Regions from separate parts of the Paenibacillus sp. OK060 genome, predicted to be linked through region 2. Evidence: predicted binding sites of a transcription regulator. Region 2 holds the regulator's gene; each other region holds the start of a gene.
The links. Region 2 encodes Rex, which represses fermentation and respiration genes when NADH is low (regulators of the CRP and FNR family bind a similar motif). Its sites were predicted from a motif close to TTGTGAAATATTTCACAA; they were not measured.
Positions count from the first base shown of each region.

Region 1: the regulator Rex is predicted to act here: its motif matches at 2,265-2,282, upstream of BLS14_RS12805 (formate/nitrite transporter family protein).
Region 3: the regulator Rex is predicted to act here: its motif matches at 2,369-2,386, upstream of pflB (formate C-acetyltransferase).

Region 1 is NZ_FNFR01000003.1:227,560-235,448, reverse strand. Features, by position in the region: gene BLS14_RS12815 (glutathione peroxidase) at 1-426, shown strand, start outside; gene BLS14_RS12810 (FAD-dependent oxidoreductase) at 797-2,158, shown strand; gene BLS14_RS12805 (formate/nitrite transporter family protein) at 2,370-3,224, shown strand; gene BLS14_RS12800 (hypothetical protein) at 3,320-3,502, shown strand; gene BLS14_RS12795 (molybdopterin-containing oxidoreductase family protein) at 3,680-5,743, shown strand; gene BLS14_RS12790 (MFS transporter) at 5,947-7,170, shown strand; gene BLS14_RS12785 (class I SAM-dependent methyltransferase) at 7,381-7,889, shown strand, end outside.
Region 2 is NZ_FNFR01000002.1:872,447-880,335, reverse strand. Features, by position in the region: gene dinG (ATP-dependent DNA helicase DinG) at 1-2,356, shown strand, start outside; gene BLS14_RS10160 (redox-sensing transcriptional repressor Rex) at 2,572-3,225, shown strand; gene BLS14_RS10155 (amidohydrolase) at 3,212-4,516, shown strand; gene BLS14_RS10150 (DUF5590 domain-containing protein) at 4,558-5,088, shown strand; gene BLS14_RS10145 (hypothetical protein) at 5,392-5,919, shown strand; gene BLS14_RS10140 (AAA family ATPase) at 5,912-7,414, shown strand; gene BLS14_RS10135 (3-hydroxyacyl-CoA dehydrogenase family protein) at 7,548-7,889, shown strand, end outside.
Region 3 is NZ_FNFR01000002.1:1,057,566-1,065,454, forward strand. Features, by position in the region: gene pflB (formate C-acetyltransferase) at 29-2,287, opposite strand; gene adhE (bifunctional acetaldehyde-CoA/alcohol dehydrogenase) at 2,865-5,477, opposite strand; gene BLS14_RS11105 (Crp/Fnr family transcriptional regulator) at 5,908-6,624, shown strand; gene BLS14_RS11110 (hypothetical protein) at 6,707-7,420, opposite strand; gene BLS14_RS11115 (hypothetical protein) at 7,618-7,889, opposite strand, start outside.

The DNA.
Region 1 (7,889 bases), on a different contig from region 2:
TTGTATCAAGGCAAAGTGTTGGTGATTGCCAATACAGCCAGCAAGTGTGGGCTGACTCCACAATACGGTGAATTGCAGAAGCTCTATGATCGCTATCGTGATCAAGGCTTGGTTGTATTGGGATTCCCTTGTAACCAGTTCGGAGGCCAGGAGCCGGGTACCAGTGAGGAAGCAGAATCATTCTGCCAAATCAACTATGGCGTTAATTTCCCGGTGTTTGCCAAGGTCGATGTAAATGGTGAAGATGCGCATCCATTGTTCAAGTATCTGCGTGAGCAGCAACCTGGTGTTGGCGAAGACAATAACATCCAATGGAATTTCACCAAATTCCTCGTGAATCGTGAGGGTGAAGTTGTAGGGCGTGTTGAACCAAAAGAATTCCCTGAAGCCATGACTGCAGAGATTGAAAAGCTGCTTGGCGTATAAAATAAACGAAGAAGCCTGCCTCCATATTGGAGGATAGGCTTTTTTTGATACAATTTTTTAGTGCAAATATCCTCTTCATATAAGTGTCTCCTCAGTAGTTACTACGCTTATTTTGAGCATAAACCAGCCATAAGCAGGGAAAACTGAAGTCAATGGAGATTGAGTCGATGACTCGCTTGATCGTAAATAAACCACATCCGAAAAATTTATTTTGATTAACCCCTTGCAATGTGAAAAATATCACATTATAATAAGTGTACAAAGTGAAATAAATCACATAATCAGCATTCATTTAGAAGTGAAATATTTCACAACCACAATGACGTTAAATTCAATTTTTTATTTATATACTCCAAGGGGGAACCTTATCATGAAAATCGCAGTTATCGGATGTACACATGCAGGAACCGCAGCCATCGTTAACACCGCCAAATTGTACCCGGATGCTACCATTACAGTGTATGAGCGCAATGACAACATCTCCTTCTTATCATGTGGCATTGCGCTTTATGTAGGTGGCGTGGTGAAAGATCCAGACGGATTGTTCTATTCTTCGCCAAACCAACTGGCCGAGCTCGGTGTCGTTACCAAAATGCTTCATGAAGTGACGTCAGTAGATGCTGCGGGTCACAAACTTCAGGCTAAAAACTTGAAAACAGGGGAAGAATTCGAAGATACCTTCGACAAGCTGATCGTGACCACGGGTTCATGGCCTGTCGTACCGAAGCTGGAAGGCATCGAGATGGACAACATTTTACTTTGCAAAAACTACAACCATTCCAACACGATTATTGAGAAAGCCAAGCATGCCAAACGTATTACTGTGGTAGGAGCCGGATATATCGGCATTGAGCTGGTGGAGGCTTTCCAAATGAACGGCAAGGAAGTTACACTGATCGATAGTGTGGACCGGATCTTGAACAAATATCTCGACCCCGAGTTCACGGATGCTATTGAAGAAACGTTGACTGGACACGGCATCAAGCTGGCGCTGGGCCAAACTGTTCAGAAGTTTACCGGAGAGAATGGCAAAGTGAACAAGGTCATTACATCCAAAGGAGAGTTCGATACAGACCTCGTTATTCTGTGCATTGGTTTCCGTCCAAATACCGAGCTGCTCAAAGGCCAAGTGGATATGCTGCCGAACGGTGCAATCATCGTGGATAAATATATGCAAACCAGCCAAAAAGACGTCTTCGCTGCTGGAGACAGCTGTGCAATTCATTACAACCCAACTGGCAAGGCAGCGTACATTCCACTGGCAACCAACGCAGTGCGGATGGGTACACTCGTAGCAAGGAATCTTGTTCGTCCTACGACACGTTATATGGGTACACAAGGCACATCAGGTATTAAAATTTATGAGCAAAATATTGCAGGTACAGGCTTGACGGAAGCATCTGCTGCGGATGAGGGTCTGGTCGTTGAAGCTGTAACACTTGAAGATGCTTACCGTCCAGAGTTCATGCCAACGGCAGAGAAGCTGCTGCTCAAAGTAATCTATGAACAGGCTACACGCCGCATTGTTGGTGCGCAGGTCATGTCACAAGCTGATCTGACACAGTCGATCAATACGATCTCTGTCTGCATCCAGAACAACATGACGATAGATGAGCTGGCCTTCATCGACTTCTTCTTCCAGCCACATTACAACAAACCATGGAACTTCCTGAACTCGGCGGGTCTTCAGGCGTTGCCACCAGTAGAAGTAAAAACACCAGCGATGGTATAACCATAAATATCTGAGAACTGCCGCAGTCATTCTGCGGTAGTTCTTTTTGTTTTTTCTGCATATCAAGCAAGACACAACGGAAATATTAAAATGTAGTTTTCAGACTTTGTGATAAAAGTAACAAACCTCTTGAAACCTTCGCGATACAATGAACATATCAACAAAACAGGTTGAATTATGATGTTCATGAACTGTGAAGGAGAGGATCGTTATGGCAGCAAAAACACCTCTTGAGGTTGCACAATATACGGCGCATACGGGGATGAAGAAAGCCCAAAATCCGGTGTCCTCCGTATTGATACTCAGTTTTCTGGCAGGCGCTTTTATTGCGCTTGGATTTCTGCTGGATATTCGGGTCATTGCCTCTGCTCCGGCCGAGTGGGGCAGCTTGGTTAATCTGATTGGCGCAGCAGTGTTCCCGGTAGGTTTGATATTGGTGCTGATTGGCGGTGGGGAACTGCTAACAGGCAATATGATGGCTGTTCCACTCGCGACGATTGCACGTAAACTGTCCGCAGGCAACATGTTGAAGAATCTCACCTTAGTAACGATAGGTAATTTCCTTGGGGCGATCTTTGTGGCCTATGCGTTTGGGCATGTGCTTGGTCTGACGGCAGAGGGGGCTTATTTGACCAAAGTGGTGGATATGGCTGGACACAAGCTGGACGACAGCTTCCTTCAGGCTTTTATATCCGGGATCGGGTGTAACTGGCTGGTCGCTCTCGCGGTTTGGTTGTCTTATGCATCGGATACGATGAGTGGAAAAGTATTGGGCATATGGTTCCCAACGATGGCCTTTGTAGCTATTGGATTCCAGCACGTTGTCGCCAACATGTTCCTGATTCCTGCTGCGATCTTTGAAGGGCATTATTCGTGGGGACAATACGTCATGAATTTCATTCCGGTATGGCTTGGCAACCTGACGGGAGGGGCGCTGTTTGTTGCAGCTGCTTACTGGATGGTGTACCTGCGCAAGCATGAGCCGGAAGTGAAGCCTGAGGTGGCCATGGCGGCGGCCCAGCCTGTGGAAACGGAAGCCAGACCGATGTGGAGCAAGCAGGCGTAGCGGAATTTTGCCGAGTAATTGAGTAGCGTTGTAAACGTGGTACAAGTGCGAAAACGAATGAAAAGACGAGTGCAAAGTAAACAGGAGAGGCGATTTTGATCTCGTTCAAGTCATGGCTGTCTGCTGTGATGGACGGGAGAGGAATCGCTTTTTTTAATGTAAAAATATCCACGCAAAATAAATTCGCCATGACAAGGTTCGGGGGAACGAAACCTGTTCATGGCGAATTTCGGGAGTGGTCCATGATATGGCATGAGGAGGAAGTGGGGAAACACTAGCCTAATGCCTTATTTTTAATTTACCCCTGAATTTCGAGATTGAATCAAAGGAAAAAAAGATTTTTTTGAAAAAAATTTGGAGCGGTTGTGGCGGTAAAAAAAAGACTGTTCTCTTTACGCGATTACCAGGAAGAAGATATGATATGAGGATAGCTTTGAAGGGGGAGGGACTTGTATATGATCGATCAGGAGAATGGCGTATTCCCGGCAGTTTGCCCGCTCGATTGTCCGGATACTTGCGGCCTGCTGCTTCATAAGGAGAACGGTAAGATCGTGAAGGTAGCGGGCAATCCGGACCATCCGATTACAAAAGGCGCCATCTGTAACAAAGTCCGAAATATGACGGAGCGGGTGTATCACCCCGAGCGGCTGCAATATCCGATGCGACGCATCGGAGCCAAGGGCGAAGGCCAGTTCGAGCGAATCAGTTGGGACGAAGCCATCGGCGAGATTACGGCGAGATTCAGTTCGCTGGCAGCTACCTACGGACCGGAGAGCATCCTGCCCTACAGCTTCTATGGAAACATGGGCATTCTTGGTGTGGATGGCATGGATCGTCGATTTTTCAATGCGCTAGGTGCGAGCAAGCTGGAACAGACCATCTGTAATGCAGCGGGAAATACCGGCTGGAAATATACGATGGGTGCGAACCGTGGAACATTGCCCGAGGATACAGAGCATGCGGATGTCATTCTGGTGTGGGGAGGAAACATCGTCAGCACCAATATGCATCAGGTTGTTCTGGCCGAGAAAGCTCGCAAAAGGGGCGCCCAAATCGTCGTTATTGATGTCCATCGCAATCGGACCGCCCAATGGGGAGACTGGTTCATTCCACTCTACCCCGGTACAGACAGTGCATTGGCACTCGGATTAATGCATGTATTGTTTGAGCAGGGACTGACGGATGAGGCTTTTATGCAAAAATATACCGTGGGCCATGAGGCACTGCGTGATCATGTACGCAGCTACACCCCGGAGCGCGTTGCACGCATTACAGGCGTGCCGGAGGCGGACATCGTGAAGCTGGCTGAGCTGTATGGCAACGCACAGGCAGCCCACATTCATATCGGCAATGGCCTCCAGCATCACGACAACGGTGGCATGAACGTACGCAGTGTAGCTTGTCTACCTGCCATTACAGGTCAGTGGCTGAAGCGCGGCGGTGGCGCCATTCGTACCAACAGCTACGCGAGCACGAATAGCGATGCGCTGGAGCGTCCGGAGCTGAGGCAGAACCCGGAGCCGCGCGTGGTGAACATGAACCGGATTGGCGAAGCGCTGCTGGAAGCGGAGCAGCCGATCCGGGCGTTGATGGTCTACTGCAGCAATCCACTGGTGGTGGCACCAGATACCGAGCGGGTGGAGCGAGGTTTTGCACGGGAGGATCTGTTCACGGTAGTCCATGACCTGTTCATGACGGATACGGCAAAATACGCGGATATTGTGCTACCTGCGACATCTTCATTTGAAACGACGGATCTGTATACGTCCTACTGGCATCAGTATGTTCATTTGCAAGAGCCAGTCATTGCGCCTTTGGGTGAGAGCAAGAGTAATGTTGAATTGTTCTCTTTGCTTGGACAGGCGATGGGGTATGATCCGGAGATTTTCGGTGAGACACCGGAACAGATGATCGAGGAAGCACTTCAGGGTACGGGCAATCCCTACATGAACGGAGTAACCTTAGAAGGGCTGAAGCAGCATCATTTCGTCAAGCTGGATATGTCTGCACATGACTCCTATTTGGATCAGTTGCCCACGCCTTCGGGGAAAATTGAGCTGTATTCGGAAACGATGGCACAGAAGGGATTGCCGCCGTTACCTACGTACAGTGCTCTCGTTGAGGGGTATGACGGGGAAAACCCTGCTGGACCTGCGGATGTTTATCCGCTGATGTTTCTGTCGCCGCCAAATCATAATTTCCTGAATTCCACCTTTGCCAATTCGGCCAAACATCAACGTCTGGAGAAGATGCCATTATTGCAAATGCACCCGGAGGACGCAGCCCGCAGACAGGTGGAAGACGGGGACGCTGTGGTCGTATGGAACGACCGTGGTCGGATCGAACTAACCGCCAAGGTGAATGAATCCATGCTGCCAGGAACGGTGATCAGTCAAGGCTTATGGTGGGATGGCAATGGCAAAAAACAGCGGGCGAACTCGCTCACGTCCAATCGTCTGTCCGACATGGGGAATGGGGCAACATTCTTCTCGGCCACTGTCGAAGTGAAGCGTCAATGAATGTGCTTGCAGATCGGATCTTTTCAGGTAAGATGAACAATGGATAGTTCGTAAGCAGAATGATAAAGAGCAAGATTCGGAATTCAAATTTCTAAATTCTAAATTCAAGTGGCCTTCGCTCTGGCTAATTATGCCGTCAGGGCAAGGGTCTATTTTTTATGGCAATATGCTTTTTGAAGGTACTAAGGAGAATAAACAAGATGATGAGATGGCTGGATACGTATCCAAAAGAAGTGAAAATATTTTTGCTGGCAAGTTTAGTCAATGCGACAGGCAGTGCCTTGATGTGGCCGCTGACCACGATGTATGTATTTGACGAGCTTGGACGCACGATGGCGAACGCGGGGTTTGTTATTCTGATCCAGTCGCTGGGCGGCATCTTCGGGCAACTGCTCGGCGGTGCATTGTACCACCGGGTGGGCGTCAAGAAGCTAATCATCGGATCGCTGGCGTTAAATGCCGTAGGGCTGTTTGCTCTGCCGTGGATTAGCGCGTATTGGGTTGTGTTTATATGTGCCATGGGCTGGATCGGTCTATTCAGTTCATTGTCGTTACCAGCTATTCAAGCCTTTATTGGCTTCCGGTTTGCGGAACGACGCGGGGAATTGTTCAATGTGATCTATGTCGCCAACAATATCGGTGTGGCAATTGGTACAGCGCTCAGTGGTTTTCTGGCTGACTTTTCCTATCACCTCAGCTTTGTACTGAACGGGGTGACCTCCGCCGGGTTTGCGATTTTCTTCTGGTATTATCTGTCGCGGGCAGAACCGGATCAGGGCGAAGTACATCTGACCAAACGCAAAACGGTTCCCGATGGGCCGGGCGTCTGGGCGCTGCTGGGCAACACCAGATTATATCTGTTCATGAGCCTGGGCGTGCTGTTCCTGCTGTTTGGTAATTCCATCTGGAATACGGGTGTGTCTCCATATATTATTTCCGAGGGTATGGAGAAAAGAATGTACGGTCTGCTCTGGACTCTGAACGGGGTGCTGATCTTTGTGGGACAACCCTTCACCAATTGGGTCAAGCGTACGATGGCCCGTACATCAACTGCTCAGATGACTGCAAGTGCGGTGTTCTATGGCATGGCCTACATCGTCATGATTACCATGTATAGCTATCCGGGTATGGTGCTTGCAATGGTACTGGCTACCTTTGGGGAAATGCTGATCTCACCTGCTACGCCGGCATTCATCTCAGAGCATGCCGGAAGAGCGGCACCTTTCTACATCGGGATCTCCGGTGGTATCGGTGCGGTTGGACGGGTTATCGGGCCGTATGCAATGGGGGTCATGTACGACAAACAGGGACTGATTCCTGTAGCGTGGCTGGCGACTGGCACGGCGGTTATCGCGGTGCTTGGTTTTGTACTGCATGCGGTGCTGAACCGCAATCGTGAAGTGAAGGAGTACGGATTGGACGCTTAGCTTTTTCTGATTGAGTGCTATGAGGGAGGAAGAGGACAGTTTGGAGTGGAGGGGCAAAGAAAGCCGCTTTAATCTGTCGGATCATCCCGTAGATGTAGATTGACAAAAAAATCTTTTTATGCTATAATTTACATATAAGAACATTCCGTATATACTAAGGTTCTCCAGGCCAGGGGGAATCTTATTTTTGTTTGTACGGGAGGATGAAATATGAAGCAAAATGAGTCCAGCATCACATCCTTGATTTCGGCTTTTGGCCGAGCCTACCACTGCCAGTACGATACACCTCTTATTTTCGATGATTATATAGCTAAAGAGCTTATTACTCCTCAAGAGTTTGCGGGTATTCGCGAGAATATGATTCAAGGTATCCATTTTTTTAACCCGGACATGGCTCATCTGATCAAGGACGACCCGGATGAAATACTGAGGTGGATTGTACAAACTCAGCTTGCTCCAACTCCCTTGGCACGTGCCGCATATTGCGAACGGGTGCTGCTTCATGAAGTGGCATTGGGAGGCACGCAATATGTAATACTTGGAGCCGGTCTGGATACGTTTGCGTTTCGGTATCCGGAATTAAAGGATAGGCTGAACATCATTGAAGTGGATATCCCGGTCACACAGCAATTCAAACGCAGTCGGCTGTCGTCCGCGAAACTACCTATTCCATCCAATCTGCACTTTGTGGCTATGGATTTGACCGATAAGGGCTCCCT
Region 2 (7,889 bases):
GCCTCTGATCACGATTCAGCGCCTCAGTGACCTGTTTGCACCGGAAGACAGCGACTTGGGTTGGTTCTTCGATGGAATGCGTTCTGAGAAGGAAGCAGAGCCTATTCAGGATCTGGATGGTCATACGTATTACCGCCAGCTTGCCCTGAACGTGAGTGACTGGACCGATATAGGCTCACCACGTGATGAGCGAGAGGGTAATCCGCTGGAAGGCGTGAGTTTTGAGCAGTTTATGGATCAGGTTAGAGATAACCTGAAGGAGACGCTGGACCATTATGAGGAGCGTGAGGCGCAAACTCAAATGTTCAGCAGTGTACGACAAGCTTTGGATGAGGAGAAACATCTCTTAATCGAAGCTGGGACAGGTACGGGCAAATCACTTGGTTATTTGCTGCCTGCCATCTATGAAAGTGTAAAACAGGAACAGAAAGTGATGGTCAGCACACATACCATCAACCTGCAGGAGCAATTGAGAGAGCGGGATATTCCTATGCTGACCCAAGTGGTTCCGTTCCCGTTCAAGGCAGCGGTGTTCAAAGGACGTGGGCACTATCTGTGTCTGCGTAAGTTTGAGCATAAAATCAATAAACGTGAATTTGCTACACCGAAAGAGGATTATTTTACAGCGGCTCAGATGATTGTCTGGCTTACTCAGACGGAGACTGGAGACGACGAGGAGCTTAATCTAAGCGGGCGCGGAGGAGACTTCTGGGAGACGGTACAAAGTGAGTCTGAGTCCTGTCTTGGACGTTCCTGTCCTTGGTTCCGCAAATGTTTCTATCACCGGGCCAAACATGAAGCCGGGCTTTCCGATATCGTCATTACGAATCATTCGAAATTGTTTACGGATGTCAAAGCAGCACATCAGCTGCTGCCAGCCTACGAAAGTCTCGTCATTGATGAAGCACATCATCTGGAGGACGTAGCAGGTAAGCACCTTGGTCTTCATATGAAATATTTCACGTTGGTTCATACACTGACCCGACTATTTAAAGATAGCCGAAATGGCCAACTGCCTATGCTGCGTTCTCAATTGTCGGGTCATGAAAATTCGGTACAGTGGGGCTCCATGATTGATCAGATGTTCCCGCTTGCTGTCGAAGTTAAAGAGATGTGGGATCGACTAAGCGATGCATTGTTCGGACTGCTGCCTGAACGCAGCGATGCTTCTCCAGGCGAGACAGGACAATTCTCACTTAGACTGAAGTCTTCACAAAAACCAGCCAAATGGCAGGAATTGCAGGACGCTGAAAACCAAATTTATGTCACCCTAGGCGATTTGATTCGTAAAGGCGACAAGCTGCTGCTTGAAGTGAAAGAAGATCAGGACGATTATCAGTCCGATAGTCTGATTACGGATATCTCAGGTCTGCTCAAGGATTTGGCAACGATTAAGGATAATCTGCGTTTCTTCATGCGGATGGATGATGCCAATACCGTGTACTGGATGGAGGCCAGCGGCCAGTTCCGCAGTAAATCACTGCAACTCTATGCTGTTCCTGTCGATGTCAGTGCACAATTGAAGGATATGTTCTTTGATAAAAAGAAAAGCGTTGTGCTTACATCGGCTACGCTCTCCGTTGACAAGTCATTTCAATTCATGATCGAACAGCTGGGATTGCAGGAAGCTGCCGACAATAACCGTCTGTTAACGTCGATGCTACCTTCACCGTTCAATTATCGAGAACAAGCGCTGCTTGTCATTCCGCGTGATTTCCCAAGCGTGAAGGGCAGTGTAGGCGATGCACACTTTGTGGATATGCTCGTGCACTCGCTCGCGGAAACGGCTATTGCGACTCGTGGACGCATGATGGTGTTGTTTACCTCCTACCGCATGCTGCGACAGGTCTATGACCCGCTTAAGGAGGCCTTGTCAGGCAACGATATCTCTTTGCTTGGGCAAGGGGTGGACAGCGGCAGCCGTTCCAAGCTTACACGTCGGTTCCAAGATGCTAAAGCAACGGTGCTACTTGGCACAAGCAGCTTTTGGGAAGGCGTGGACATTCCGGGAGAGGCTCTGACCTGCCTTGCAATTGTCAGACTGCCGTTCCAGCCACCGAATCATCCATTAGTGGAAGCGAAGAGCGAGCTTTTGCAGCAGCAGAAGAAAAACCCGTTTATGAAGCTATCCGTGCCACAAGCCGTCATCCGTTTCAAACAGGGATTTGGCAGACTGGTTCGTACAGGCAAAGACAGAGGCATTGTGATTGTATACGATACACGCGTTATTGAAGCGTATTATGGCAAGTACTTTTTATATTCATTACCTGGTCCCAAAATGGAGCACATGCTTACAGAGCAGATGGTTCCACGCATTTCGGAATGGCTCGAGAGACCAACCGAAGAGCAACAATAACAGATACGCTCTGTAGCTTCCATTATTGCAAGACGCCAGTGATTGGCGGTAAAATTGAGTAATATCATGTATTCGTTTCATGGATATGCGAGTAAAGCGATTAAATTATATAACAAGGAGCATCCTGTTTAATTCAGTAATCATTTTGCATCGTTTTAGACAGGGTGCTCATCTTTTCATCTATCTATCGTGGCCTTGGTAAGGGGGAGCAATGAATGAAATCAGATAAAATTTCGGAAGCCGTGGTGCGTAGATTACCTGTTTACTTGCGTTATTTGAATGAACTGCATCAGCGCGAAGTCAATACGGTTTCTTCACAAGAACTTGGACTGAGGCTGGATTTGAATCCTGCCCAGATTCGTAAAGACTTGGCTTACTTTGGTGACTTTGGTCGTAAAGGGATTGGATATGACGTTTCATATCTCATTGAGAAAATCCGCCATATTTTAAAAATAGACCAGCAGATCAATGTAGCTCTTGTCGGAGCAGGTAATTTGGGACATGCCTTGTCCAATTACAATGCCTATCTCAAAGACAACATGAAGATCGTCGCTGTATTTGATGCCTACGGTCCGAAAATTGGGAGTCAAATCAACAGTTTGACGGTACAACCGATGAATGAATTAACGGATTCGGTGAAAAAAGATAACATTCGTATAGGTATTATCACGGTTCCGGATACGGAAGCTCAAAATGTTGCAGATCAGCTGATTGAGTCAGGAATTGAAGCGATTCTGAACTTTGCGCCAACGATCCTGAAGACCCCGCCGCATATTCGCATTCATCATGCTGATTTTACGACGGATCTACTTAGCCTGGCTTATTACTTGGAGAATGGAAAGGACGACGAGGAAGATGACGACAAATAGATGGGTAATTCACAACGGCAAATTTGCCGTGAGTGAAGGTACGAATTGGAACGTGGTTCAAGGTTTTATGGTTGTTGAGAATGACAAGATTGTGCATATTGGTGAGACATTGCCGGAAGGAGACGAAAGCCTGACAAAGGTGGACGGAAAAGGACTGTTCTTCTTGCCGGGTCTGATCAATACGCATGGTCACGCGGCCATGTCGCTTCTAAGAGGCCACGGAGACGATCTGGCGTTACAAGTATGGTTACAGGAGAAAATGTGGCCAATGGAAGCTAAAATGACGTCTGAAGACGTGTATTGGGGCACATCGCTATCCGTGCTTGAAATGTTAAAAGGCGGAACAACAGCGTTCCTAGATATGTATGATCATATGGATCAGGTTGCGAAAGTGGTGGAACAATCCGGCGTTCGGGCTGCTCTGGCACGTGGGGTAATCGGACTTTGCTCAGAAGAAGAACAACTGCGCAAGCTCGAAGAGTCCGCAGCATTTGCCCGTCAATGGAATGGACAAGCAGACGGAAGAATTACAACCGTAATCTCTCCACACTCCCCTTACACTTGCCCTCCGAATTACATAGAGAAGCTGGTACAGGTTGCTCATGATCTGAATCTGCCTTTGCATACGCATATGTCTGAAACGCTTCGCGAAGTGGAACAGAACGTGGCTGATTACGGACTGCGTCCAGTCGCACATCTGGAGAAGCTAGGATTTTTCTCCCGTCCATCTCTGGTTGCACATGCGGTACATCTGAATGATGAAGAGATCGAGATTCTCGCAAAGCATGATGTAGCAGTTTCCCACAATCCAGGCAGTAACCTGAAATTGGCTTCGGGTGTTGCGCGTGTGCCTGATCTGTTGAAAGCAGGCGTGACTGTGTCCCTGGGAACAGACGGACCAGCAAGTAACAATAACCTGGATATGTTTGAAGAGATGAGATTGGCTGCGTTGATTCACAAAGGTGTGTCCGGTGACCCTACTGCAGTGCCGGCAGGGGAAGCGCTTCTGCTTGGAACTTCGTATGGTGCTAAATCCATATTCCTGAACAATACAGGCGCTCTGCAAGTTGGCATGAAGGCTGACTTCATCGCGTTGAACATCGAACAGGCCCATTTCTATCCGCATACGGATCTGATTTCCCATACGGTCTACTCGGCATCGGCCAAAGATGTGGAGCATGTGTGGGTGGATGGTAAACAAGTGGTTAAACATGGCGAATGTCTTACGATGGATGAAGAGCGCATTCTGCGTGAGTCTCAGCTGGCATTTGACAGTTTGCTTGCCCGTTAATTACAAGGACAGCATCGTCATAGGGAAAGGAAGTTCGGCTTTTGAAGAAAAAAAAGAAGTGGATATGGATTTCGCTGCTGCTCCTGGTTCTGATTCTGTTTGGACTTCAGCGTTATTATGTCTATGTTACCCAGGATCAGCGCAAGGAAGAGGCGTTGGCCATACAGGCGGCCCAGGAACAGCTGGGGATTACGTCCCACGAAGAGCTGCGTAAGTATGTCTGGGGGCAGAAAGACGGCGGAGACAACATATACTGGACCCTGATCGGCAAAAGTAAGGATAACCAGGATGTCATGGTGTGGATCAAGTTTGATGAGAATAACAAACCCGTGACGGGAACCAATGCAGTACACGGTGAACTGTTAAAGAACGGCATGAATGAAGCTCAGATTCGAAATCGGTTCAGCTCTGAAGTTCCCGGTGGGGAGATCAAACGAATCATGCCAGGCGTTGTGAATGGAATCTATGTATGGCAAGTGTATTACAACGATGATACTCACAACTATTATCGGTTTTACCGCTTCAGCAACGGGGAACAAGTGGACCTGGTCTATACGATTCCGAACAGCTAGAATTAGCAGACGTACTATCGTCTGAAGAGAATACATTTAAGAACCGGCAGACGGAAACCCGACTGGTCCGGTTCTTTGGCGTACTTTGTTGATCATTTTGGATTTGAATAGTTAAAATTAATAATTTATTCATATTTTCGCCTTAGATATTGTATATACGATGTGATATACTCAAATATGTATTCAAGGATACATCATACACAAATAAATCCTGTTAGGCACATCACAGGACATTACGTACACATATTCATATTCTTGCCTACAAGTTATAGGATGGGCCAAAATTTAGGAGGGGTAACTCACTTGAAGATAAAAGTATTGCCTATTGCTCTGACTGCCGTCATTTCAGCCGTTGTGTTGTTTGGAGGTTGGTTTGTGTATCGTCATGTGGCTGTGCAAAGCCCAATTGAAAAGATGGTTACCCAGTACGATGGAGTCAATGATGTTCAATTAACTATTAACCGCAATGATGTACAGTTGAAACTCGATCTGCAGCCGGATGTTGATCTGGGCAGGTTGGTACAATATATTCACAAAGAAGGACAAACCTTGATTGGCACTCGTTCGTTGAAGCTGGATGTCGTGGATCATTCCAACGAAGCATTAGAGAGCTGGTGGGGAAGCGCGATGTTTACCGTAGCACAAGCGATGGAGAACAAGCAATACACCGAAATTACACCGACCTTGTCTAAAATGGCTACAAATGGGATCAAGGTAAATACAGCCATGGATGACAATAATGTATATGTCAGTCTCAGAGATGGAGATGCCAGTAAGTTTATTATTCTGCCGCGTGTGCCCGGTCAGATAGGAGTGTGGCCTAATGCCTAAATGGACGAAAGAAATTGCCATTGGATTTGTACCCGTATTAATTATCTTTCTCGCTTTTATCGGTGTAAACATGATTCCCATTCTGATCGCTGTAATGCTTGTGGGAGCTCTGCTGCTCATGATGCAAATGCGGGGTGGGATTACGGTGGGGGCAGGTCAGGAACGTAAACGCAAGAAAAAAGGCCCTTCCAAGCTGACTTTTGAAGAAATCGGTGGTCAGGAGAGTGCCAAGCAGGAACTGCGGGAAGCGCTTGATTTTCTCATTCGACATGAAGAAATTCAGAAGTTTGGTATTCGTCCTTTGAAAGGTATACTGCTTACTGGCCCTCCAGGAACAGGTAAAACCTTGATGGCCAAAGCTGCTGCTCATTATACCGACTCTGTTTTTGTAGCTGCTTCAGGCAGTGAGTTTGTTGAGATGTATGTTGGTGTAGGTGCAGGCAGAATACGTGATTTGTTCCGTGATGCAAGAACTCGCGCCGCTAAAGAAAATAAGGAAAATGCCATTATATTTATTGATGAAATTGATGTGATCGGTGGAAAACGCGAAGGTGGACAACAGCGTGAATATGATCAGACGCTGAATCAGCTGTTGACGGAAATGGATGGCATATACTCTTCCGAAACACCACGTATACTCGTGATCGCCGCTACGAACCGAAAAGAAATGCTGGATAGCGCACTGACGCGTCCAGGTCGTTTTGACCGTCATATTCAGGTAGACTTGCCGGATAAGAAAGGCAGAAAACACATACTGGAGCTGCATGCAGTTAATAAACCTCTTTTGGAAGGGGTCAGCCTTGATAAGACAGCAGAAGAATCCTATGGTTTCTCTGGAGCGCAGCTGGAAAGCGTGATGAACGAAGCAGCAATTTATGCGATGAGAGACGGGCTGCTCAACATTGAACAGCGTCATCTGTCCCTTGCGATTGATAAAGTAATGATGGGTGAGAAGACAGACCGCGAATCCAGCGTGGAAGAGAAGAAAAGAGTGGCTATTCATGAGTTGGGACATGCCATCATGGCTGAACTGGTTCGTCCTGGCAGTGTGAGTCAGGTTGCACTTAGCCCTCGTGGACAGGCCTTGGGTTATGTACGTCATAACCCGCAACAAGAGCAATTTCTGTACACGAAGCGCTTTCTTGAAGAGCAAATCATGATTGCCCTCGGAGGTGCAGCAGCGGAGGAAATGTATTACGGTGGACGTAGTACAGGATCGCGTAATGACTTTGAACAAGCAACGAATGTAGTACAGACGATGATGGCTTCCGGGCTCACGACGTTGGGTATTGTTAACATGGATATGGTAACTACAGAAGAATTGATGCGGGAGAATAAATTAATCCTGCAAGACCTGATGGAACAGACCAAACGATTGCTTGAAGAACAGCGGACAATTTTCGACAATTCCCTCGACACGTTGCTCAGGGAAGAAGTATTGTCTGGCGATCAATTTCGTTGTCAATTTCGTGACAGCGCCCTTCTACCGGCATAATTTATTTATGTCGGTTATTTTTTTTTACATTTCAGTCGTGCTAAGATATTATTATATGTTGGGTCGAAATTTGTAATTTTCGGCGAACAGGGTACAATAGAGAAATAGAGAACCGAAAGGATGGAGCAGAACCATGTTTTTCAAAAAGATAGGAGTTGTCGGCGGCGGCACGATGGGGCAAGGTATTTCCCAGATGCTTGCAGCCAAAGGACTTGATGTGCTTCTGGTGGAACACACAACGGAGAAGCTGAATCATGCGTATAACATGATTGAGACGAACCTTGATAAACAACTGGAGAAATGGGCCATTACGAAGGCTGAGAAGAAATTGATTCTCTCCCGTATTACCAAAGTTGCTCATCTGGCTGAACTCGGAACTTGCGATATGGTCATTGAGACTATTTCTGAAGATCTGGAAGCGAAAAAAGCGGTATTCAGTCAACTTGACCAAGTTTGCCCAAGCAACGTAATTCTT
Region 3 (7,889 bases), 190 kb from region 2:
TCCTTTGAACCGTTGAGTTAAGCCCAAGTTACATCGAACCGTGGAAGGTCCGGTTAATGACATCGAGTTGTTGCTCACGTGTCAGTTTGATGAAGTTAACCGCGTAACCGGATACCCGTACTGTCAGCTGCGGATAGTTTTCCGGGTGATCCATCGCGTCAATCAACTGCTGGCGATCAAATACGTTCACGTTCAGATGGTGTGCCCCTTGACCAAAATAACCGTCCATCATGGCAACCAGATTGGATTTACGTGTATCTGACTCTTTTCCGAGTGCTTTAGGCACGATGGAGAATGTGTTAGAGATCCCGTCAAGGCTGTGTTCGTACGGCAATTTGGCTACTGAGCCAAGGGATGCCAGTGCACCTTTTTTGTCCCGACCATGCATTGGATTCGCTCCTGGTGCAAACGGTTCGCCTGCTTTACGGCCATCCGGTGTTGTACCTGTTTTCTTGCCGTACACTACGTTCGATGTGATCGTCAGTACAGACTGTGTTGGGATCGCATTACGATACGCTTTGTGTTTGCGAATCATGCCCATGAAGCTTTCCACCAGTTCAACTGCGATGCTATCGACACTGTCTTCATTGTTACCGTAACAAGGGAAGTCGCCTTCAATTTCAAAATCAATTGCGATGCCTTGTTCGTTGCGGATCGGTTTGACTTTCGCATACTTGATGGCACTCAGAGAGTCTGCTGCAACCGAGAGTCCAGCAATACCACAAGCCATCGTACGTACGATGTCGCGGTCATGCAGGGCCATTTCAATACGCTCATAGCTGTATTTGTCATGCATGTAGTGAATGACGTTGAGTGAGTTCATATACAGTTTGGCGAGCCATTCCATCATCGGTTTGAAACGTTTCATAACTTCATTGTACTCCAGCACTTCGCTTGTGATCGCCGGATATTCAGGTCCAACTTGTGCTCCCGATTTCTCATCACGACCGCCGTTGATTGCATACAGCAATGCTTTTGCCAGGTTGGCACGAGCGCCGAAGAACTGCATTTGTTTCCCGATCTTCATCGCAGATACACAGCAAGCAATACCATAATCGTCTCCATAGATCGGACGCATCAGATCATCATTTTCATACTGGATGGAGCTCGTTTCGATGGATACTTTCGTACAGTATTGTTTGAACGCTTCCGGAAGCTTGGTGGACCAAAGTACAGTAAGATTCGGCTCAGGTGCAGGACCAAGGTTGTTCAAAGTGTGCAGGAAACGGAAGCTGCTTTTCGTAACACGGGTTTCTCCATTTACGGACATGCCACCGATGGATTCAGTTACCCATGTTGGGTCTCCACTGAACAATTCATTATAATCCGGCGTACGCAGGAATTTGACGATCCGCAGTTTCATAACAAAATGGTCAACCAGTTCTTGAGCCTGTTCTTCAGTTAGCAAGCCTTCTTGCAAGTCACGTTCAATGTAAATATCAAGGAACGAAGAAACACGTCCGAGCGACATCGCCGCACCATTTTGCTCTTTAATCGCAGCCAGGTAACCGAAGTAGAGCCATTGGAACGCTTCTTTTGCGGTTGTGGCTGGCAAAGAAATATCGAAACCATGCATTTCACCCAGTTGTTTTAACTCTTGCAATGCACGAATCTGTTCGGACAGTTCTTCGCGGAGGCGAATGACATCTTCATCAATCACATCGACTTCAAGTGCATTCAGCTCACTTTTTTTATTTCGAATCAGGAAGTCCACGCCGTACAGAGCTACCCTGCGATAGTCACCGATGATCCGGCCACGGCCGTAAGCATCAGGCAGACCGGTAATAATCCCTGCTTTACGTGCTGCACGCATTTCAGATGTATAAGCATCAAATACGCCCTGGTTATGTGTTTTACGGATGTTCGTAAATATATCTATGACGCCTTGAGGCATTTCAAAACCATAAGCTTCACAAGCATCAATCATCATGCGAATTCCACCGAATGGCTGAATGGAACGTTTGAATGGAGCATCTGTTTGAACACCAACAATCTGTTCTTTGGATTTATCCAGATAACCTGGTTGGTGAGAAACAATCGTTGCTGGCGTGTTTACGTCAACATCAAGTACCCCGCCGTTATCGCGCTCTTTTTTAGTCAAATCGGATACGATATCCCATAACTCTTTCGTATTCTGAGTTGCACCTGCAAGAAATGCTTCGTCGCCATAGTAAGGTGATAAGTTGCGTGCCAGAAAATCATTCACATCTACGGATTTCGTCCATGTTCCTTTGGTAAAGTTTCTCCAGCCTGTTTGTTGTTTGACATCTTTTTCGATCACCGACATAGTAATCCCTCCACAAATTTGGATTTCCGGACACATGACAGGATGCTTCACTCGTCTCATCTGTGCCCAGAGCCGCGATTAATGTGATAAATTTCACATGTGAGCCGGAACATGTTCTCTCTACTTGGGAACCGGAACCGCGGATGAATGTTTTTCTTACATTTTCAGTATACGTCTTCGTTCTTTCATCATCTGTGATTTTTATCACAAAGTTTGTGACCATCCTCACTCCACCTGTGCTGTGCCATGGTGAACCCTGCAAATTCACACTTAGCCACTGCGCGGACAGAACAACTTCCGATTGCTGTTATCCCCGGATTTTTTTGATTTTATTTTTCAAAGGGTAAAATACGGGGATAAAGGCGAACGCTTCGCTTCTTCAGTTTTTTCTGCCCTCTCCGTTATGGTATGAATACCTGGTTCAAAAAGTAACATCACGGATTCCGTGTAACCTCTTTTAAAAAAGACAACTGCAAAGATTACGTTTTACCTTTTTTTACTGGAAAGACGGCAATCGGGGCTCCCCTTTCGGGGAACCCTGACTATCTGCCTTAATCCTGCTGTTGTGCTTTAGTTGTTATTCAAACTTGCCATAGAATGCGTTGCGATACACATCTGCCAGTTCAGTCACTAGCGGCAGTTTTGGATTGGCTGTTGTACATTGGTCCTCGAATGCGCGGTCTGCCAGATAATCGACATGTGCCTCAAAGTCTTTGGCATCGAATCCGATTTCCTGGAACGACTCTTCAATACCCAATGTTTTGTTCAGTTTGCGAATGGCATTAATGAGGCTGGTAACCCCTTCTTCTGTCGTACGTGCAGGCAATCCCAGAATGCGGGCAATTTCCGCATAACGCTCATCTGCAACAAAGTGCGAATATTTCGGGAACGATGCAAACTTCGTCGGTTTTTTCGCATTGTAGCGAATGACGTGTGGCATCAGGATCGCATTGGTACGTCCATGTGCGGTGTGGTACTGACCGCCCCATTTGTGTGCCAAGCTGTGGTTAATGCCCAGGAACGCGTTGGCAAAAGCCATACCGGCAATCGTTGAAGCGTTATGCATTTTCTCACGAGCCAATTTGTCACCTTGCAGCGCTGATTGCTCGAGGTATTGGAATACCAGTTGAATCGCTTTGATCGCGAGTCCATCCGTGTAATCATTCGCCATGACGGATACATATGCTTCAATGGCGTGAGTCAATACGTCCATACCTGTATCCGCAACAGCGGTTTTAGGCAGAGAGTATACGAATTCCGGGTCTACAATGGCTACGTCTGGTGTTAACTCGTAGTCTGCCAGTGGATATTTCGTATTGCCTTGATTTTTATCTGTAATAACTGCGAACGATGTTACTTCCGAACCTGTGCCCGAAGTTGTCGGGATCGCTACGAATTTCGCTTTCACGCCAAGACGTGGATATTTGTAGATCCGTTTGCGGATATCCATGAATTTTTGCTTCAAATCATTGAAATCCGTGTCAGGATATTCATAGAACAGCCACATCGCTTTGGCAGCATCCATCGGTGATCCCCCGCCGAGAGCGATAATGCAGTCTGGCTGGAAGCGGCGCATCATTTCCGTACCGCGGTCTACCGTTGTTGTGGATGGATCGGGTTCGACATCAGAGAACACTTCAATGGCTACTGGCATTTGACGCTGACGCAGATAGTGCTCTACTTTTTCCACATAACCGAGTTTGACCATCATGGCATCCGTAATAATGGCTACGCGTGTGATGTCCGGCATTTTGGCAAGATACTGTGTTGCACCTTTTTCGAAGTAGACTTTATTCGGCACTTTGAACCACTGCATATTCACGGTACGGCGAGCCACCCTTTTCACGTTGATTAAGTTTACAGCGGTTACGTTGGAAGAAGTCGAGTTACGTCCATACGATCCGCAGCCCAATGTCAGTGACGGCATGTTGGTGTTATAGATGTCACCGATGGCGCCGTGTGTGGATGGCGAATTCACGATAATCCGTCCGGTTTGCAGGCGATCTGCGAATTTGCTAATGACTTCTTCGTTCGTCGAATGAATAACAGAGGAGTGACCCATGCCGCCAAAAGCAACCACTTCTGCTGCACGCTCAATCCCTTCAGCTGCCGTTTTCACTTTGTAACAAGCCAGTACCGGGCTTAGTTTTTCAGCCGACAACGGGAATTTTGTACCTACCCCTTCAATCTCGGCTACGAGAATTTTGGTGTTAGCAGGGACCTCGATACCGCACATTTGCGCAATGCTGACTGCAGATTGACCAACAATCGCCGGGTTCACCGCACATTTCTCAGCATTAATCGCACCTGCGGTCAGTTTCGCTGCCTCATCCTTGTTGACGAAGTAACAGCCGTTCGCGATCATTTTCTTTTTCACCTGATCGAAGATCGGTTCTTCGATGATGACTGCTTGCTCGGAAGCACAAATCATGCCGTTATCGAACGATTTGGACAAAATCAGATCCGTTACTGCTTGATTGATATCTGCGCTTTTCTCAATAAAGCAAGGTACGTTCCCTGGCCCTACGCCCAGTGCTGGTTTACCACAGCTGTATGCCGCCCGTACCATACCTGATCCGCCTGTTGCCAGAATGAGCGCCACATCATTATGATTCATCAGTGCGTTTGTGCGATCCATGGAAGGATCATCAATCCACTGGATACAATCCGCTGGAGCACCATGCTTCACTGCAGCATCAAGCAGGATTTTGGCGGCTTCCCGGCTACAGTTCTGTGCAGATGGGTGGAAACCGAAGATGATTGGGTTACGCGTTTTGATGGAAATCAGTGCTTTGAACATCGTGGTGGATGTCGGATTCGTTACCGGGGTAATCCCCATGATGATGCCGACAGGCTCCGCAATTTTCTGGAAGCTTTCGTACTCGTTATCTTCGATAACCCCTACTGTTTTGTCATATTTTATGCTATGATACACATATTCTGTTGCAAATATATTTTTGGTGATTTTATCCTCATACACACCCCGACCTGTTTCTTCCACGGCCATTTTGGCGAGCATCATATGTTTGTCCAGACCTGCCAGCGCCATCGCTTGCACGATGCGGTCAATCTGTTTCTGATCCATGGACATGAATGCTGCATGTGCTTTATTCGCTTTGTCAATTAACGTTTGAATATACTGACCTGCTGTCGGTTCTTTTACTGGGGCGACTTCGTTCTTTACAGCCATCTCCCTCATCCTCCTAAAGGTTCGTATTGGTTTGTCTCTCTTCTTTACATTCACATCGTACCATGGGGAAAGAGTTAATTATGTGATTTTTTTCACAAAGTATAACAAATTTAATTTAAGTTTTTTAGTGTCTCTCACTTAGCCATTTACACTTCCTATTTAAACTATAGGGCTGTCAGATTCATCCTCTCCTTTCGAAAGTGAATTTAATCACAATGTTTGAAATTTCGCCATTTTTGCCCCCTTTCCACGCCCCTCAAACGGCAAGATAAGGTATATACTGAACTTAAAAATTGAACCACCGCAATTTGTACCGTCCTTCCCGGCCGAGAGATGACCCTGATCAGGACGGCAACGGTTTGCGGCGAACCACGGGGGCCAGTCCAAGCTGCAGAAGGCCGTCCGATGGACACAAAGGGGAGATAGACTTATGAGAGAACAACTGAGTGTACTGGAAAAACGCGGAAATACCAACTGTTTCTCGGAAGCGAATTTCAACCATCTGCTCGTAACGATGAAGGACAGAACCTATCCGGAAGGAACCCATCTGTATTGGGAGGGGGATGTCTCTGACAAACTTTATTATATGAAACGAGGCCGTGCTCAGATCACCAAATCCACGGATGAAGGCAAGGAATTGATTATGTACATGTATCAAGCCGGTGATATGATTGGGCAGGCTGATCCGTTCTTCGGATCGAAACACAGCTTTTCGGCGGAAGTGCTGGAGGATAGTGAGATCGGCGTACTGGAGCATAAAGACCTGGAAATGCTGATCTGCCAACACTGTGACTTTGCGATCGACTTTATGAAATGGATGGGTATCCATCACCGGTTAACCCAAACCAAATTCCGTGATCTGATGTTATATGGCAAACCGGGCGCACTCTGCTCCACGCTGATTCGATTGTCCAATTCCTACGGCGAGCCCCATGGAGAGCATGTCATGATTCATAAAAAAATAACACACACGGATCTGTCCAATATGATTGGAGCGACCCGTGAAAGTGTCAACCGCATGTTAAGCGATTTGCGTAAAAAAGACGCCATTGAATACGATAACGGCATGATTGTCATCAAGGATCTGCACATGCTCCAGGGCATCTGTCACTGTGAATTATGTCCTAACGAGATTTGCCGAATCTGACGCTTTTCCCATCTTGTAAAACTTTTGATACGCAAATGAAAAAAGCCCATCTTCTATAACGAAGATTGGGCTTTTGTTATGCTTAAGATACAGTAGTCAACTCGAGCTTTACTGCATCACGTGGATTCAATTTCATGTCCAAACCGTTTTCCATCAGTTCCTTATCATTCACCATGATCATCCAGCGTTGGTTCATCCGGGGAATTACATTTTCAACGGAAACAACGAATTTGTTGTTCTCCGACATTCTTACAATCCCACTGGACTTCAATACATCACGCACAGTACATTCCTGAACATACACCCCGGCATATTGACGATTGAGATTTGGCATAATATTTCCACCGCTCACCTTGAGTAATGTTGTTTGGTAAACAACATCGTCTCCCCCACTGTCAGCGGCTTTTACATATATGATCACTTCATCTTTGACATGAAGCTCCATGTCCCAATTTTCCGGGTCAATATCCTTGCCATTCAGTTTGACCGCCCAGCTAAGTGAGGAGTCCAGAGAAACTTCCCCCACGGATTGGATCCGCTTGCCATCTGCTGTAAAATCGACAAGTCCACTGTTCAATAGTGCTTTCTTGAGCGTCAGACCTTCACTAAAATCTCTCTTAATGGACTTCGTTGCGTCAGGCAAAAAAGTACTGCCATCCACTGCCACAGTAATAGTATTCTGCGATTCGGTCTCTTTGACGATTGGCTGTTCGGAAGGCTGTGTCTCGCTACACCCGGCTAATATAACCAGAATAAGCAGACATATACCTATGTAACCGGGGATTCTCTTCTTCATGTAGGTAACACCACCCTGCGTAAAATCATTCACCCTGTTGTCCATAACCTCTATTATGGCACAAAATTCATGCAAAAAAAGTGTCAATGCCGTTACTTTTCATCCAGCAGCGTCCATAACTGGTTTGTACAACACAAAGAGCCTGCAAGCAGGCCCTTTGGCTCCTAATTATTATTAAGGTCTATTAAGTAGCATGTTTACTGAACACAAGCCTGCATGTAGGTACGGCCTCCGTCTCCATCCTTCAGATACGGGTTGAGCCCAAAGAACTGTTCCTCCGACACATAGACGCCTGTCAGCAAACGCCCTTCAAGTAATCCACCATCCACCTGTACACAGAACGAAGGTGCATCCACATATTCCTGGTAGAGCGGAATCTGACCCGATGATTGGTGTACCTTGGATACCTTGCCTTGCTCGTGCAGCGGCCGTTCAGAGAAATAGGTAGGTACAATATAACGGGCAATCA